Regions from separate parts of the Paraglaciecola sp. T6c genome, predicted to be linked through region 2. Evidence: predicted binding sites of a transcription regulator. Region 2 holds the regulator's gene; each other region holds the start of a gene.
What was found. Region 2 encodes sigma-54, which starts transcription at its own class of promoters, with help from an activator protein. Its sites were predicted from a motif close to GTTGGCACGNNNNTNGNNT; they were not measured.
Positions count from the first base shown of each region.

Region 1: a site for sigma-54 is predicted at 1,538-1,556, ahead of PATL_RS11050 (EF-hand domain-containing protein). Genes of this name have one in related genera too.
Region 3: a site for sigma-54 is predicted at 2,117-2,135, ahead of dkgB (2,5-didehydrogluconate reductase DkgB). Genes of this name have one in related genera too.
Region 4: a site for sigma-54 is predicted at 2,367-2,385, ahead of PATL_RS06135 (Npun_F0296 family exosortase-dependent surface protein). Genes of this name have one in related genera too.

Region 1 is NC_008228.1:2,612,619-2,616,837, forward strand. It holds gene PATL_RS11045 (sugar phosphorylase) at 1-1,285, shown strand, start outside; gene PATL_RS11050 (EF-hand domain-containing protein) at 1,721-1,927, shown strand; gene PATL_RS11055 (EF-hand domain-containing protein) at 2,039-2,257, shown strand; gene PATL_RS11060 (NAD(P)H-quinone oxidoreductase) at 2,457-3,440, opposite strand; gene PATL_RS11065 (class I SAM-dependent rRNA methyltransferase) at 3,541-4,219, shown strand, end outside.
Region 2 is NC_008228.1:654,701-658,919, forward strand. It holds gene lptA (lipopolysaccharide transport periplasmic protein LptA) at 1-230, shown strand, start outside; gene lptB (LPS export ABC transporter ATP-binding protein) at 230-955, shown strand; gene PATL_RS02920 (RNA polymerase factor sigma-54) at 1,078-2,571, shown strand; gene hpf (ribosome hibernation promoting factor) at 2,597-2,884, shown strand; gene ptsN (PTS IIA-like nitrogen regulatory protein PtsN) at 2,900-3,343, shown strand; gene rapZ (RNase adapter RapZ) at 3,346-4,191, shown strand; gene PATL_RS02940 (HPr family phosphocarrier protein) at 4,188-4,219, shown strand, end outside.
Region 3 is NC_008228.1:4,970,128-4,974,346, reverse strand. It holds gene PATL_RS21210 (hypothetical protein) at 1-141, shown strand, start outside; gene PATL_RS21205 (hypothetical protein) at 319-498, shown strand; gene PATL_RS21200 (DUF2254 domain-containing protein) at 604-1,959, shown strand; gene dkgB (2,5-didehydrogluconate reductase DkgB) at 2,202-3,023, shown strand; gene PATL_RS21190 (BON domain-containing protein) at 3,413-3,979, shown strand.
Region 4 is NC_008228.1:1,452,736-1,456,954, forward strand. It holds gene PATL_RS06130 (FAD-binding oxidoreductase) at 1-1,237, opposite strand, end outside; gene PATL_RS06135 (Npun_F0296 family exosortase-dependent surface protein) at 1,476-2,312, opposite strand; gene PATL_RS06140 (PEP-CTERM/exosortase system-associated acyltransferase) at 2,689-3,498, opposite strand; gene PATL_RS06145 (patatin-like phospholipase family protein) at 3,530-4,219, opposite strand, start outside.

The DNA.
Region 1 (4,219 bases), 2.0 Mb from region 2:
TAAGGGCGAAGGACCAGGCAGCGACTTCTTCTACACGGCAAGTCCAGATGAAGACTTATCAAATGTGGTCAGGCCTCGTACGTCTCCTCTATTACGTGAGACTGAAACAGCAAAAGGTATCGAGCATGTTTGGTGCACATTCAGTCACGATCAAGTTGATTTTGATTTTCGTAATCCCAAAGTGTTAGAAACTTTCGTTTCAATCATTCGTCAATATTTGGATAATGGCGTCAGGCTGTTCAGGCTGGATGCCGTGGCTTTTTTATGGAAAAAACTTGGCACACCTTGTATCAACTTAGAACAAACCCATGAAGTGGTAAGATTACTGCGCACACTTATTGAACATGCGCAGCCAGATGTGATTATTATCACAGAAACGAATATACCAAATAGAGAAAACTTAGCTTACCTTGGAAATGCCAATGAAGCTCATGCGATCTACAATTTCTCTTTGCCCCCATTGTTGGTAAATACTCTCATTACGGGTGATTGTCATTACCTGAAGTCATGGTTAATGAGCATGCCCCCAGCGCAAAACGGCACTACCTATTTTAATTTTATTGCATCCCATGATGGAATCGGCCTACGACCAGCTGAAGGCTTATTAGAAGACGAGGAGCTCACGGTACTCGTAAACACTATGCAGAATTTTGGCGGCAGAATTTCGTGGCGTGCTTCTGAAAATGGGCAGCAAAAAGCGTATGAAATTAATATTGCATTATATGACGCTCTTCAGGGGACAACGAAGGGAACGGATAAATGGGGCTTCCAGCGTTTTATGTGCGCCCATGCGATTATGCTTGGTTTAGAAGGGATCCCTGGGATCTATATTCACAGTTTATTGGCTACAGGTAATGATTACGAACGGGTTAAAAATACCAGTCATAACCGCGCTATAAATCGTCACAAATGGCAATATACTGAATTACAGAAGCAATTAGCATCGCCCTACTCCCAACACCAACGCGTATTGAAGGCCATGGGTGAGCTACTCACCATACGCCGCCAGCAGGTGGCATTTCACCCCAACGCTACACAATTTACCTTGCAGTTAGGAAGCAAAGTATTTGGTTTCTGGCGTCAGAGTATCGATAGAAGACAAAGCATATTTTGTATCAGTAATATTTGTGATGAGATACAAGAAATACACTTAAGTGATATTAACTTAGTAGGCACCGACGAGTGGATAGACTTAATGACGCAGCAACCCATTTATGCTGCAGACAGTTTCATTGAACTAGCACCATATCAAACGATGTGGATCAGCAATTTACCTAAACGTTAAATTGCCAAATCCTTCTTACCTTTGGCGACAAAATAAATGAGACAATGCACACAAAATGTTTCTTTATTTTGTTGCTTTTTCGCTACGCGTAACCAATTTAACTCCATTTAAACAATTGATATTTAACACTTTTTGTTTCAACCCGGAATTTGTGTAACTGTTTTAGCACTATAACATTAAATTATCATTGTCCACTTTGTATCTAGGCCGCTCCCCCCCTTATAACTCGTTGAAAATTATGCACTATTCTTAGTTGGCATGAAGCGTGTAACCGTTTAGCTGAGTTTATGAGCGAGTTCGGCATATATATAAATGCTTCTACCCGATCTGAACCACCGAGCAAGTTCGCTCTTTAAATTTGTCAGACCGGATTCAATAGAATCAGGTATCGCTACGAAAACCTAGCTAAATATTTAGCCATAAGGAATCGATAAGATGAAAAAGTTAATTGTTATTACTAGCCTACTTTTCGCCTCAAACTGTGTATTGGCACAAGACGATATAATGGACGCGTTAGACACGGATAATGACGGTCGCATTAGCCTAGAAGAAGCCTCCTCAGATGCGGCCCTGTCTTCGGTGTTTACCGAGTTAGATGTAAACAAGGATGGTTACCTTAGCGCCAGTGAGTTAGAGAACTAAACCCTTATTGCCTTGGTCGCAAGATTGTAGCCTATTAAAATCAGCGTAACGTTAAATCAATCCTAGTGCCTTACAAAGTAAACGACATTCTTAAATAACGTGGAGAAACGAATGAAAAAAATTATTATAGCGGGTGTTCTCGCCCTAACGTCAGTAGGCGCATTTGCCGCAACGGATATTTTTGCTGCTTTAGATGTAAACGAAGACAATATGTTAAGTGCAAAAGAAGCCAGTATTGATACTACTTTGGCCACTATATTCAACGAATTAGATAGCAACAAGGATGGATTTGTCTCTAAAGAGGAGTTCAGTGTGCTTCAACAGCAATAATTCTTATCGACGTTGTAATCGATAAAATGAGGTTAGAGACTCTCTATTGTCTCTAACCTTCCATTTCATAGTCTAATTTTCAAACAATCGATGATAAATCTGTGACCTACCTCCCAAGTAATTGATCACGAGACGTGCGCCACACATCTTTTAAGACATTTAACATCGCCTCAAGTAAGCAACCTTGTAGCGAGATAGATTAATTCCAACTAACAACCAATTTACCCATGGTGTCATTTCGTTCAAGGCGTTCGTGCGTCAAAGCAATATCTTTTACGTTATATTGGGTGTCGATAACAGGTCTTAAAGCACCATTGTCAAAATCAGCCAAAAATCTGTGACAAAAGTCATGTATTAAAACGCTTTTGTATTCGTCGCTCCGGCTTCGCAGTGTAGAGCCTGTGATGGTGGCGCGTTTCGCAAGCATCAGGGCCATGTCTACTTTGTCGGCATAGCGACCGGCCAACATAGCTAAGTACACTATCGTTCCATCAGCGTTGAGGATTTTTAAGTTTCGATTCAAATAATCCCCTGCAACAAAATCAATAATAACGTCGACTCCGCCTTGCTCGAAACATTCAGCAAAATTTTGAGTTTTGTAATTTATCAGTCGATCGGCGCCATACTTTTCGCATACCGCAAGTTTTTTCTCAGTTGATGCGGTAACACTGACATGACAACCATCTGCTTTTGCTAATTGAATCGCGGCAAGACCCACAGCACTCGCTCCAGCATGTATAAGAACCCGCTGCCCAGTTTTTAATCCGCCCACTTGAAACAAACTTTGGTATGCCGTTAAGAAAACCTCGGCGATACCAGCGGCACTCGGCATATCCACGTTTTTAGGCTTAGGCATTAAGTGTTCAGAATTGACCGCCACATATTGGGCATACCCGCCGCCAGCCACAAGCGCAAAGACTTCATCGCCTATTTGCCAACGGGAAGACTCGTTATCAGCAGATATACCAAGACTTACAATTTCCCCTGATACCTCAAGACCAAGAATTGGACTTTCCCCTCTTGGTGCTGGGTATTTACCTTGGCGCTGTAGTGTATCAGCGCGGTTAATACCAAAGCTGTGTACCTTTACTAACACTTGCCCCTGTTTGAGGGTAGGTTTTGTAGTATCATTAACAAAAAGCGTGTCCGTTGCCGTCCCTTCTTCATAATCGATAAATTGCATGAATTCTCCATTGAATTTTTTGTTTAATTTGTACCATTGATAATGTGATTTTGCGCCACGCTCATCTACTTTCAATTTGTATGCTGGAAACCACCACACTATGTCATCACGCGTTACACTTCACCCCGGTCGAGAAAAGTCTTTATTACGTCGTCACCCTTGGATATTTGCCAGTGCAATTGAGAGCACTAAAGGCCGAATGAATCTCGGCGATACCGTCGATGTTTATAGTCACGAAGACGTATGGCTAGGCCGCGGAGCCTACTCACCACATTCTCAGATACAAGTTAGAATATGGACGTTTACGCAAAATGAAAGTGTCGACAACGGTTTTTTTCAACGTCGTATCGCGAGAGCCCAACAATCCAGAGAAGAGCTAATTGAGCGACATGGTTTAACCGGATATCGTTTGATTGCCGCAGAATCAGATGGCCTACCAGGGGTGACCATCGATGTTTATGCCAATGTTATCGTCTGCCAACTGCTCTCAGCAGGGGCTGATAAACATAGAGAAAAAATAGTATGGGCGCTAAAAGCACAATTTCCTGAGCATGGCATATATGAGCGAAGTGATGTAGCAGTGCGCAAAAAAGAGGGATTAGAAGAAATCACCCAAGTGCTTGCTGGCGACATACCGGATGAAGTCATCATTGAAGAAAATGGTGTAAAAATCATCGTCAATGTGAAACAAGGTCATAAAACGGGTTTCTATTTAGATCAGCGCGATAACCGCGCTATCGCCGCTCAATATGCCAAAGATCGTGACGTATTAAACTGCT
Region 2 (4,219 bases):
AAGGCGATGCACAGCTGAAGCAGAACAATAGCAGTGTAAAAGGTGAGTCGATAGTGTTTAACATGGAACTTGAACAAATTGTCGCGCAAGGAGAGAGCGAGAGTGAAAATAGCGGACGAGTTACGACTATTTTTCAACCAGCTAAGAAATCAGCGAGCAGTAAAAAGCAAACTGACGCGAAAAAGTCCAGTGATGCTGAAGTCAAACCAAAACAGGATGAAACTCCATAATGGCGACGTTAAAAGCCTCGCATTTGGCTAAATCCTATAAATCGCGTCAAGTTGTGCGTGATGTCAGTCTAGAAGTGTCCACTGGCCAGATTGTCGGTTTACTTGGTCCAAACGGTGCAGGTAAAACAACCACGTTTTATATGATTGTCGGTTTGGTTCCCTTAGATAAGGGAGAAATCAGTATTGATCAGCAAGATCTTACCCTACAGCCCATGCATATGCGCGCTCGTTTAGGGATTGGTTACTTACCCCAAGAAGCCTCTATTTTTCGAAAACTGACAGTCTATCAAAACTTGATGGCTATCTTGCAGACACGCAAAGAGCTCAGTGCAGAACAAAGAGAACAGCAAGCGGATTCATTACTCGATGAGTTCAATATAAATCATATTCGTAACAGTGCTGGTATGAGTTTGTCTGGAGGTGAACGCCGCCGGGTAGAAATAGCGCGGGCACTGGCAGCCGATCCAGAATTTATTCTGCTCGATGAGCCGTTTGCCGGTGTTGATCCTATTTCAGTTAATGATATTAAAAAAATTATTCAACATTTACGTGACCGTGGTATTGGTGTTTTGATAACCGACCACAATGTAAGAGAGACACTCGATGTGTGTGAGAAAGCTTACATTGTTAGTCATGGTGAACTCATCGCTTCTGGCACGGCAGAAGAAGTATTAAGTGATCAACGTGTAAGAGATGTATACCTAGGCGAACAATTCAGGCTATAGTTAAGCTGAAAAAGCCGCTCATTTTATCGAGATTATACTCAGGCGCTTGGTGAGACATTTACAGTCAATCGAATCAACCACAGCATATTTTTTAGTTTGCAACGGACAGAATAAAGAAGTAAATGAAACCCTCTTTACAATTAAAATTTAGTCAATCACTCACTATGACGCCACAGTTACAGCAAGCTATTCGTTTGTTGCAATTGTCTACGTTAGATTTACAGCAAGAAATTCAAGAAGCCTTGGATTCCAACCCGCTGTTGGAAGTTGAAGAGCCTACGGATCAGGAATCCGGCGATAGTGCGTTAAATGACAATTCCCTCGACCCGTCTTCTAAAGATACCAATGAAATAGTTGATACCAGCAGTGACAACTTAGACTCAAGTGAAGCGTTCGAGAAAAACGAAATCCCAGAAGACTTACCTACGGATACCACTTGGGATGAGTACATCAGCGCTTCTTCCGCACCTGCCTCTAGCATATCCAGTGGTGCCGGCGGTGATGACGAACAGATCTTTCAAGGCGAAACCACAGATAACATTCAAGATCATTTGCTGTGGCAAATGCGTTTAACCCATTTTAGTGATACCGATGTCGCGATTGCGACAGCGATCATTGATTCTATCGATGAGTCTGGTTATTTGACCATGAGCGCTGAAGACGTTCTGGCCAGCATGGATGATGAAGAAATAGAGCTCGATGAAGTGGAATGCGTACTTAAGCGTATTCAAATGTTCGACCCAATTGGGTCAGGCTCTCGTACACCACAAGAATGCTTGCTAGTGCAATTGCGTCAGTTTGCTCCTGATACACCCTGGTTAGAAGAAGCGAAGACCTTGATTGGGGACTATGCCGACCTTTTGGCAAGCAAGGATTACCGTACTTTGATGCGTAAATCTCGCCTTAAAGAGGATGATTTGCGTGAGGTCATGCGTTTACTTAAAACGCTCAATCCGCGTCCAGGCAGCGCCTTGATCAAAGGTGAAGCAGAATACGTTATACCTGATGTGTCAGTGAGTAAGAAAAATGGCCGTTGGACAGTAGAGCTTAACCCAGACAGCCTACCCAAATTGAACGTTAATCAACAGTATGCTGCAATGAGTCGTAGCGCGAAAAACACCAGTGATAGTCAATTTATTCGCTCACACATGCAAGAAGCCAAATGGTTTATTAAAAGTGTTGAGAGCCGAAACGATACCTTATTGAAAGTGTCAAACTGTATAGTACAGCAGCAAATGGGCTTCTTTGAACATGGGCCTGAGATGATGAAGCCTATGGTACTAAATGACGTAGCCGAAATGGTGGATATGCATGAATCTACAATTTCTCGTGTTACTACCCAAAAATATATGCATACCCCTAGAGGTATATTTGAGCTGAAATATTTCTTCTCGAGCCATGTTGCAACTGAGACAGGCGGAGAGTGCTCGTCAACGGCGATACGCGCATTGATTAAAAAGCTGGTCGCAGCTGAAAAACCAAGCAAGCCGTTAAGTGACAGCAAGATTGCTCAATTGTTGGCCGATCAAGGCATCATGGTCGCTCGGCGAACAATAGCAAAGTACCGGGAATCTCTGATGATACCCCCGTCGAACCAACGAAAAAGCCTATTGTAGGCTGATTAAAGAAGGAAGAGGCGATATGCAAATTAATATTACTGGTCACCATGTGGATGTAACCGATTCACTAAAAGATTATGTCGATACTAAATTTACCAAGCTCGAGCGACACTTCGATCAGATCAACAATGTTCACGTCATTCTCAATGTAGAAAAGCTCAACCAAAAAGCGGAAGCGACAATACATTTGAATGGGGCAGATGTATTTGCCACCATGGAACACAACGACATGTATGCGGCAATAGATGGCCTAATCGATAAACTCGATCGGCAAGTTATCAAGCATAAAGAAAAAGCTAAACGCCATTAACCCATCAGGTAAATAATGGAAATATCAAATATTCTTCACCCTGACTGCGTCGTATGCGCAGTTCAGGGGTCCAGCAAAAAGCGCATTTTAGAGCTTATTAGTCAATTGGCATCTGAGCACCTTGTTGAAGTAGACCAAGCGACCATTTTATCCAGTTTAGCGGGGCGCGAGAAAATGGGGTGTACGGGCATTGGTGGTGGTATAGCACTACCACATGGCCGTATAAAAGGGCTAGAGTCAGCCCTAGGCGTGCTTGTAACGTGCCAACCTCCGGTCCAGTATGACGCCATCGATAACATGCCAGTGGATATCTTCTTTGCTATTTTAGTACCAGAGGAAAAGGCCCAAGAGCACCTACAAACCTTGTCGGCGATAGCCAAAAAATTCGTTGATAAAGACATTTTAAATCGTTTGCGCAGTGCAACCACAGACCAAGAATTATTTCAGGTACTCAGTTAATTATGAAGCTTATTATCATCAGTGGGCGTTCAGGCTCAGGGAAGTCCATCGTTTTACGTTCACTGGAAGATTTAGGCTATTACTGCGTTGATAATATCCCCGTCAACTTATTGCCCACTTTGACCCATACCGTCGCTGACGAGTACGATCAGGTCGCGGTCAGCATTGACGTGCGAAATTTACCCAAAGATCCCAACGAATTGGTGGAAATACTCGACTACTTGCCGTCAACGTGGGAAATGACCATATTGTATTTGGATGCCAGCGATGACGTACTGATTAAGCGTTTCAGTGAAACCCGCCGCTTGCACCCGTTGTCTAAGCAAAACAAATCATTGTCTGGTGCTATTCAAGCAGAAAGCCAGTTATTGGCGCCGATAGCTGAACGTGCAGATTTATATATAGACACAGATCAATTATCAATTCACCAGCTGGCCGAATTGGTGCGCGAGCGAATATTAGGTAAAAAAAGCTCACGCTTAGTTTTGGTTTTTGAAAGCTTTGGTTTTAAACACGGTATTCCTAAAGATGCGGATTATGTATTTGATGCACGTTTCTTACCCAACCCGCACTGGGAGCCAGATTTAAAACCCCTTACTGGACTTGATTCCCCCGTCGAGATTTTTCTTGGCTCACAACCCATAGTCACTAAATTTATCTGGCAAATTCAGAATCTGATTTCTACTTGGTTGCCACATTTAGAACGTAATAATCGTAGTTATGTGACAATCGCCATCGGGTGTACTGGCGGTCAGCACCGCTCTGTGTACGTAGTGGAAATGTTAGCCAAAACATTTAGCACCTCGCACCCTGATGTGCAAATACGTCATCGCGAGTTAAACCGATGAGTGAGCGATTAGAAAAAACCCTACTCAT
Region 3 (4,219 bases), 870 kb from region 2:
TTGGTGACAGCGTGTAATGACAACAATGCTGAGAATGCAGGTGAGAAAGTCGACGAAATGATGACTGACACAGGCAACGCAATCGAAGATGCGTGTGAAGATGTAAAAGAAGGCGCAGGCGCTGAAGACAACGATTGTTAATCTACTCAGGTAGACGAACAAATTGATTTAATGGAAAGGGGTGCTTGCACCCCTTTTTTAATGCTTATACTAATACAACGACCTCACCGAACGTTACACCTAAATGTGAAGCTCAATTGGCGAAGGCGCGACAGAGGTTGTTCAACTACAGGCTACATCAGCCTAGGAGTGTGCAAAATGTTGATGCAAATCACTATCGTATTTTTAATTATTGCGGTCGGTGCCATCGTTGCTTTGTCGGGTGCCATGAGCGGCGGTTTTCTTACTACGTTTTTTATCGCATTTGGGCTTTTCGTGGTCGTAGCCTTAGGTGCAGCAATGGTCGCAGCAAAAAAGAAAAATACAAACAACCACTAACCGCTGGCGTTTGAGTGTAGCCAGAGCACCTGCAGTCGCATGAGTTTTATAACGGTGGCTCTGGTCCGCACTAAGTAATCTCTTATCAAAATAGGTACACACTGGATGTCAGTACATATGAACACACGGATCATCACGCTATGGGAAACCATCCGTACCAGCTTTTGGTTTGTGCCATCAATTATGGCGCTTATTGCCATTGGCTTATCCCAAGCAGGTCTCGCTTTCGATCGTTTCGGCGCTGACAGTGAGCTAGATATACTCGCTGATTTTTATCAGACCACTCCCGAATCAGCCCGAGCTTTGTTAACCACCATAGCTACCGCCATGATAACGGTCACTAGTATTGCGTTTTCCATCACGGTTGTGGCGCTGACCTTAGCTTCTTCACAGTTCGGCCCTCGGCTTATTCGTAATTTTATGATGGACACGGGTACCCAATGCGTTTTGGGCTTCTTCCTGTCTACGTTTATTTATTGTTTACTGATTATTCAGGCCACCAAGTCTTTTGAGCAACAAGAATTCGTGCCTGGCATCAGCATTCTTACCTCCGTGTTACTCGCAATCGTTGGAGTAGGGGTGTTGATTTATTTCATTCATCACGTAGCTAGCGCAATTCAGGCAGATAACGTCATTGATAACGTCTATCGCGAACTTAACGACATTATTGAACGCTTATTCCCGAAAATTGAAGAGCCAGACGAGGCTGATACGACTGCAGAACAGCGTGTCGACTCAGCACCAGAATTCGACCAGATTTACCCTAATAGCCAAGCTATTGAATCGACGAGCAGCGGATATGTACAAACCTTGGACATAGACCAGCTACGAGCCTTGAGTGAAAACAGTGATATGGCGCTGAGCGTACATTACATGCCAGGGGATTTTGTAATGCGAGGCTCTGTGATCGCCATCGCTTATTTTAATGGTGCTACGCTTTCTTGCCAACCTAGCAAGATTACCGAATTAGTGCGTTTAGGCTCTCATCGCACCCCAGTACAGGACGTGGAGTTTGCAATCCGTCAATTGGTTGAGATTGCCGTTCGCGCCTTATCACCTGGCATTAACGACCCGTATTCAGCTGTAACCGTGGTAGACAAGCTTAGCGCTGTGCTGTGCACACTCACCGACAAACCCTTTCCGCCAACTATCTACGAAGACGACCACGGCATAACTCGACTTCAATGCAAGCCCGTGGCTTTCACTGGGTTGGGTGAAGCGGCGTTTAATCAGATCCGCCAATATTCGAAAGACAGCCTAGCGGTCACCATTCGTTTATTGGAAGGCTTAAGCAGTATTTTGCGTTTTAGCCGTAGCCCCGAGCATAAACAGTTCGTTCGCCAACAGGCCGCTATGATTGAACAAATACAGAGCAGCTCACAACTAGCTGAGCATGACTGGTTGGATATAAAGCGCCGCCTAGATGATATAAAGCGCCACCTAGACAGTGACAGCAGCTAACAGAGTCTTGCAACGATCAGTAAAGCGTTGCAACGATCAGCAAAGCGTAGTGACAGGCAGTCAGTAACGGCTGCAAATAGCGTTGAAAATATTTCACGTTAATCTGCTCTATCTCACTTCCCTTCTTGTTTATTCTATACATATCAACTGGTTACTTTTTGGCATGGTATTCGAATAGGTTAGTCCACATGTTCACCGCGTTGTCTTGCTCAAAGTCAGCGCTCCAACAGAAGGACTGATTTATGAATTCATCAACATTCGCTACGCCAACAATACCGACTCCAGGATTCGGCACATACCGCCTGAAAGGGGATGATGCCAAACTGGCGGTAGAGAACGCGCTTGATGTGGGTTACCGACATATTGATACCGCACAAGCTTATGAAAATGAAGCTGAAGTAGGCGATGCTATTTCCGCCTCTAAAATCTCTAGAGGTGAGCTCTTCGTCACGACTAAAGTGTGGTTTGATAACCTCAGTGCCGATAAATTTATAACGAGCGTGCAAAATAGTCTGACTCAGCTCAATACCGATTATGTTGACTTACTGCTCGTTCACTGGCCGTCACCGGACAACAAGGTATCGATGGCAGAATATCTTAAGGAACTAAAGGCGTGTAAAGAGCGCGGTCTGACGAGACATATCGGTGTGTCCAATTTCACCCAAAGCCAGCTTGATGAAGCCCTGTCGATTTTAGGTAAAGATCATATTCTGACCAATCAAATCGAGGTACATCCTAACTTTCAAAACAAAGAGCTGGTGGCATACTGCCAACGCAACAACATTCAAGTAACCGCATACATGCCCTTAGGTGTGGGTAAAGTGATGGAAAATGACATACTGAATGACATCGCCAGTGCCCACGATACAACACCATCCGCGGTCGCATTAGCGTGGTTAAGTCATAAGAAAATCGTGGCGATCCCTTCATCCACCAATGTGAACCACATGCGTGACAATCTCACGGCTAAGCAAATGATGTTAACTGCCGAAGAAATCGAAAAAATCGATGGCATTGAACCTCAAGAACGTATTGTTGACCCTGATTTCGCACCAGACTGGTAAAGATACCTATTACGTGCTCACGAAAGTCTTAACCTGAGGTTGATTTGTACCAGCCCCTGTAAATCATTAATCGTTCAGCGAAAAATAAAAAACGCCTCTGCCTCTTTTGAGTTAGAGGCGTTTTCATGTGTGCAGTAGGGCCATTTTACGTTTTAACGCTTACTCAATCTTCACTTTCACCTTCAACCTCCAACCTCCAATCATCAAGTAAAATTGGTCAGAAAGTCTCAGTATTATTAAAGAATTATTTACAAGTCCCTGGTAATAAATTTCACAAGTGATGATGTGAAAGTGTGACTAAGATGGAATAAAGTCATTTAAAATCAATGGACTAACTGGTTGGCATTGAATTGGCATTAATTACTTCGAATCTTAAAAAGGAGATATTTATGAAAAATTCAATCATTTCAGTATTAGTAGCCGCCACACTTGGTACAGCCTCTCTAGCTGCGAATGCAGAGAATACTTGGAAAGATACAGCAGGCGACGCTTGGATTGACGGTAAAGCCGAAACCACATTAATGCTTAATGGCAACCTTGACTCGTTTGACATCAACACAGATGTTAAAAACGGCAAAGTCACCCTAACAGGTAAAGTTGACCGCGAAGTCGACAAAGCGCTAGCATCAGAGCTCGTTATGTCACTTGATGGTGTAACCGATGTCGATAATCAGTTGACGGTTATTCAAGAGTTAGATGAAGAGCAAGACGGCGAAGTCATGCAGACTCTTAACGATGCGAAAATTGAAACGGTAGTAAAAACCCGTTTAATGTTTGAATCAGAAGTGAGCGGCTTGGAAATTGAAGTCGAATCAAAAATGGGTGAAGTGACCCTTTCTGGCACGGTTGATACAGACGCAGAGCGCCAGTTGGCGATCAAGATTGCTGAGAATACCAACGACGTAAAAACCGTTGTTGATATGCTGAAAACCACAGAGCAAGGCGGCAACGCATAGCAATAGTGCTACAAAGCTAAATAGAACACCCGCTTCGGCGGGTGTTTTTTTGTCTAGAGTTTATGATGGTCTACAAATATTAATTAGCTTTCCTAATATTTGAATCAAAAACTGAGCGGCTTAGAGTTTTTATAAAGACACCCATGTTAAACAGCGGCACTTGTGGCGGCGAAGCATGGGGTTACTTGAGGACGTGAATGGCCAGTTTTACAAGGACATCCATGTTAAATTCCTGCAAAA
Region 4 (4,219 bases), 800 kb from region 2:
TGTCCCTGTCTGGTAGAAGGTCATTACTTTTATCAACCTCAACCCTAGGGTTGCGCCAGTATGCAAGGGGCAGGGCAACCTGATTGGGTTTGCCCAACATAATTTCGATTCCTTCATCCAGGGTGCTTAATTGGGATTTTATTTTGTCAATGGCGGCGTTCGATGGCAAAGGTAAGTTGAGGATAAATTTGGCGACGTTAATCAGCCAGCTATTTGAAAAATTAAGTTGACCTAAGTGTTTTGCCCGTCGCTTAAACTGCTTTTGGGTGGCTGAAACCACTTTTTTGGAGCCGTAAATAGTACCGACTATCATCCATTGGGGTAAGCGCTGCTCTTTGGCTATCGTTTCAACTTGCTTATCACTCATGACATTGTGCTGACCTTGACCGTTTGGGTTTTGGGCAACCATTGATACTAGACGACGGCGATCCATTAAGTTGATAGAGCCAATAATACCTTCTGAATCTAGCAAGTTCTGCTCTATAAGGGCGACTGCATCGGAGAATTTTTCTGAATCAAAGACTTGTAAGTAGAAGGCACTAAAATGCTGGGGCTTAGGGGCGAGACGAATCGTCATTTCGGTGACAATGCCAAAGTTACTTTGAGTGAATAAACCATCTATATACGGACCCAAACCCCATTTAAAGGTTTTATCAATATAGTCATAGGAAGAACCATCTAAGGCTGAAACCGCCGATTCAAATTTCGTATGACACAAATTAGGGTGAGGAAGATATGCTTTTAACGCGTTGACCGCAGCAAAATGATCCGTTCTGGGGGTGATACCATAACCTCGTTCTAATGCATTTCCTAAAATACTGCAGTGGGGCCCCGCACCGGTAACAGGCACCATAAATGGCCAGTCGTTTTCTTGTAAAAAATTAAATAAATCCTGCTGAGTCACACCTGGTTGAACCGTCACTAACCCCGCTTTTTTATTATTGGGGATAATAGACTTAAGTGCGCTTAAATCTACAACCACTCTTGGGCCATTAATGGGAGTATTTTGAATTGAACCATAACCCCAGTTATTTCCGGTGCTAATGGGGTATAAGTAGAACTGATATTTATTCGCTAACTGCAGTAGTTTGGGTATGGCAGACTCGTTTGTTATTTGAACAGCGAAGTCAATAACAACATCGTCAGAGAAAGTCGTTTTACCAAAACGCTTAGTCGCACTCTCTTTAGTAAAAAGTACAGCTTCAGTATCAGGTATTACCTCGCGTATCAGTTTCATTAAATCCATCATAAATCCAAAATAACTTATCCAATAGGAGCAGTCTACTACACAACATCAGACCTGCGAATGTAAATGGAATATTTGTTTTTCAACTAGACGATATGTTATTCGATTATTAATCATGGTGATGTTTAAGCACGGAAAAGAAGAGAAATAAAAATTACGAAAATGATACGTTGAATTTGAGTTATAAAAAAAGCCGGCAAGCCGGCTTTTTGTGAAGAGTAATTAACTCTTATTTTTTAAATCTTCTACCAAGACCAAGACCTAAAAGACCAAGACCTAAGAAAGCCAAGTTTGCAGGAGCTGGAACTTGTTTTAAACCAACAACAACGTTATCGAACTCTCCAGCGATACCAGAAGAAATTACTTTGAAGTTATCGAACGCTTCGGCATCCGAGAAGTCAATATTCACATAAGTGTTAGATGCAGGTGATGTTTGGTTACCAGGGCTACCGTTTAATTGTGCCAACAACTGTGGACCAGTGATTGATGCAACTAAAGTAGCGCCATCATAAAACTCAAAGCTGTTATAAGTATCTACTGAGCCCCAGTAGAAGCCCAAGTAGTTAATTTTTGAACCAGCAAGGCTAGCTTCAATACCACCAACGTTCGCTAAGAACGTTGTATAATTAATATCTACCGAGCTATCTGATCCAATATTTTCTGGTGTGGTGTATGCGTAACAAGTGTTGTCACCAGCTGGCGCTGCTGCTACGTTAGGTACTGAATTATTACGAACATTCAATACACCAGCACCGCTTGGAGTTACTGCTAACGGCGAGTTGATTTGACAACCATCAGATGCGCCAGCAACATTATAACTTGTGTCACCACCAGCACCAACCGGGAAAACAGTTGCACTATCGAAGGTTTCAACGAAATATCCGTTTGAAACAGTCGCTGCAGTAATTTGGTTGCTAGCATCTATACGAGAGCTTGTTTGACCTGAGCCGTCAGTCGCTGTCTGGCCACCGAAACTGATAGTCGCAGCGCTTGCTTGACTTGCTGCACCAAACGCTAAAAGAGCGGCTAGTGTTACTAATTTTGTTTTCTTAACTAAGTTTGACATGTGATATTCCTTTTAGACCAAAAGATGAGACCAAAGATACTGCTGTAGAAGGTAAAGCAGTACTTATGCCAAGTTTGAAATATTCTTTATTTTCAGATGGTTAGGTTTTTTCCATTTTTTGTATGCGAGGAGATGTAAAATTTACTGACAAAATAAAGTGCGGTTGTCGGTGAGTGGCGAAGGTATCAAACACATCTCGTTGTTCATGCCTAATTTATAGGCAAAGTATTATCGTTGTAACGGGAAATTTAGTTTCCACCTCAATAGAGACAGAAGGATAGATAAAACACTTGTTATAAATAGATTGGGTTAATTGAACCGTGTAAAATTTTTTGACATCGAATAGGGCCCAGCCGGCAAGCCCAAGTTTTGAGCTTCAGTTGAATTGTGAATTAACTTTCTTTTCGATATTCTTCAGCATGCGCTTAAAGCCAGGTGTTAGGCCGCTCATTAATAGGTGACGGCTGATATAGTATGGGGCTCTCTTCCCGTGATATTCTACAACGGGGCCAACTTGTTGAAAGGGGATGCCCACAAAGCGTAAGCTGCGCGCCAGTCTTGGCTCCATCATCACAAAACAATGTTTAATATCGTGTTTACGCGAGGTAGACGCGGCGCACAAATATAGCCCCACCGCAATAAAGGGGAAACAGCGTAGCTCGCGCTCAGAGTAAATATGCTCATTGATAGCACCTGTGGCTGAACCCTTAAATTTATCCGTGGCACGCTTTCGAAACTGAGCGGGGACTGCCAATCGAGATATTTCACATATTTCACTTCGTGGAAAATCACTTGGATGTACTGCGTCATCAGCAATCGAACTAATACAGTATTTCTCTATTGGTAGGAGTTGCTCTTCACTCATAGAGCGCACGATGCGAACCGTACCGGCATATTCACCAGTAGGGAGGTGCTTAATTAAACAATGGGTAGAGTGACTATCAAATTGATCTGTTTCCATCTTGTCTGAACGTTCATCTTCAAACTTTAATTCTTCGCAATAGACTTTGTGCCTAATTTTATAAGATTCATTACGAAGATCGTCTGACAGGGCAACAACAGGGCTGAGGTATTCCGCGAAATGTCTAGAGATCTGATTAGCCTTCTGGCTTACCACCAAATTCATTACTTTTTTTACCACTGGCCCAATAATAGGGAGATCAGCGTACTTTCGAAGTTGTTTCATAGATTCATTTCTTTAAAACGGTAGTCCACATCTAGTTCCTTAGTTGTGTATCGGTATAAATCTGCATTCGTTTAGGCACAAATTCAAATGCGGTGTTATAACCAATATTGTACAACTCCTCTTTTTGTATCGCTGTAATATTAAAATCGACGGGAGATAATTTACCCGTATTGATGATTATAGTATTACGCCAGTACTCTGCATGTACATACTCTCGCGACATTGCCGTCATGAAGGTCCTAATCAGCATCATCACATATTGCCGTAATGGCAGCCAACTTTTTTTAAAGTTCGGATCTGTCACATGCTCGCTTTTTAATTTAAAACACATAACTGGTGAGCCATCACCTGCCCAATCTTGATACAACGCATCTTCTGATAAAATAGCACCGTCTACAAGAACATGCTGTTTATAGGCTTGAAAGCTGAAAAAAAGTGGGATGGACATTGAAAAGCGCACCGCCTTCGATATCTTCAAATCGGGACTCGTTTTACGGCTAAATACCACCGGGCCTCCGCCGTTAACATCGGTCGCTAAAATGTGTAAGTCTTTATCTATGTCTGAGAACGTTAGACCTTTAAGGTGTTTGTCCATCCACGCCTCAAATTGGTCCCCCGAACTTAAACCGCCTTGGCGTAATAATCTGAGTAATGAAAAGCCTTTGAACTTTTTGAAGTCAGTTGTCATGGCTAAGTGTTTTATATCTGCTAAGGGCACACC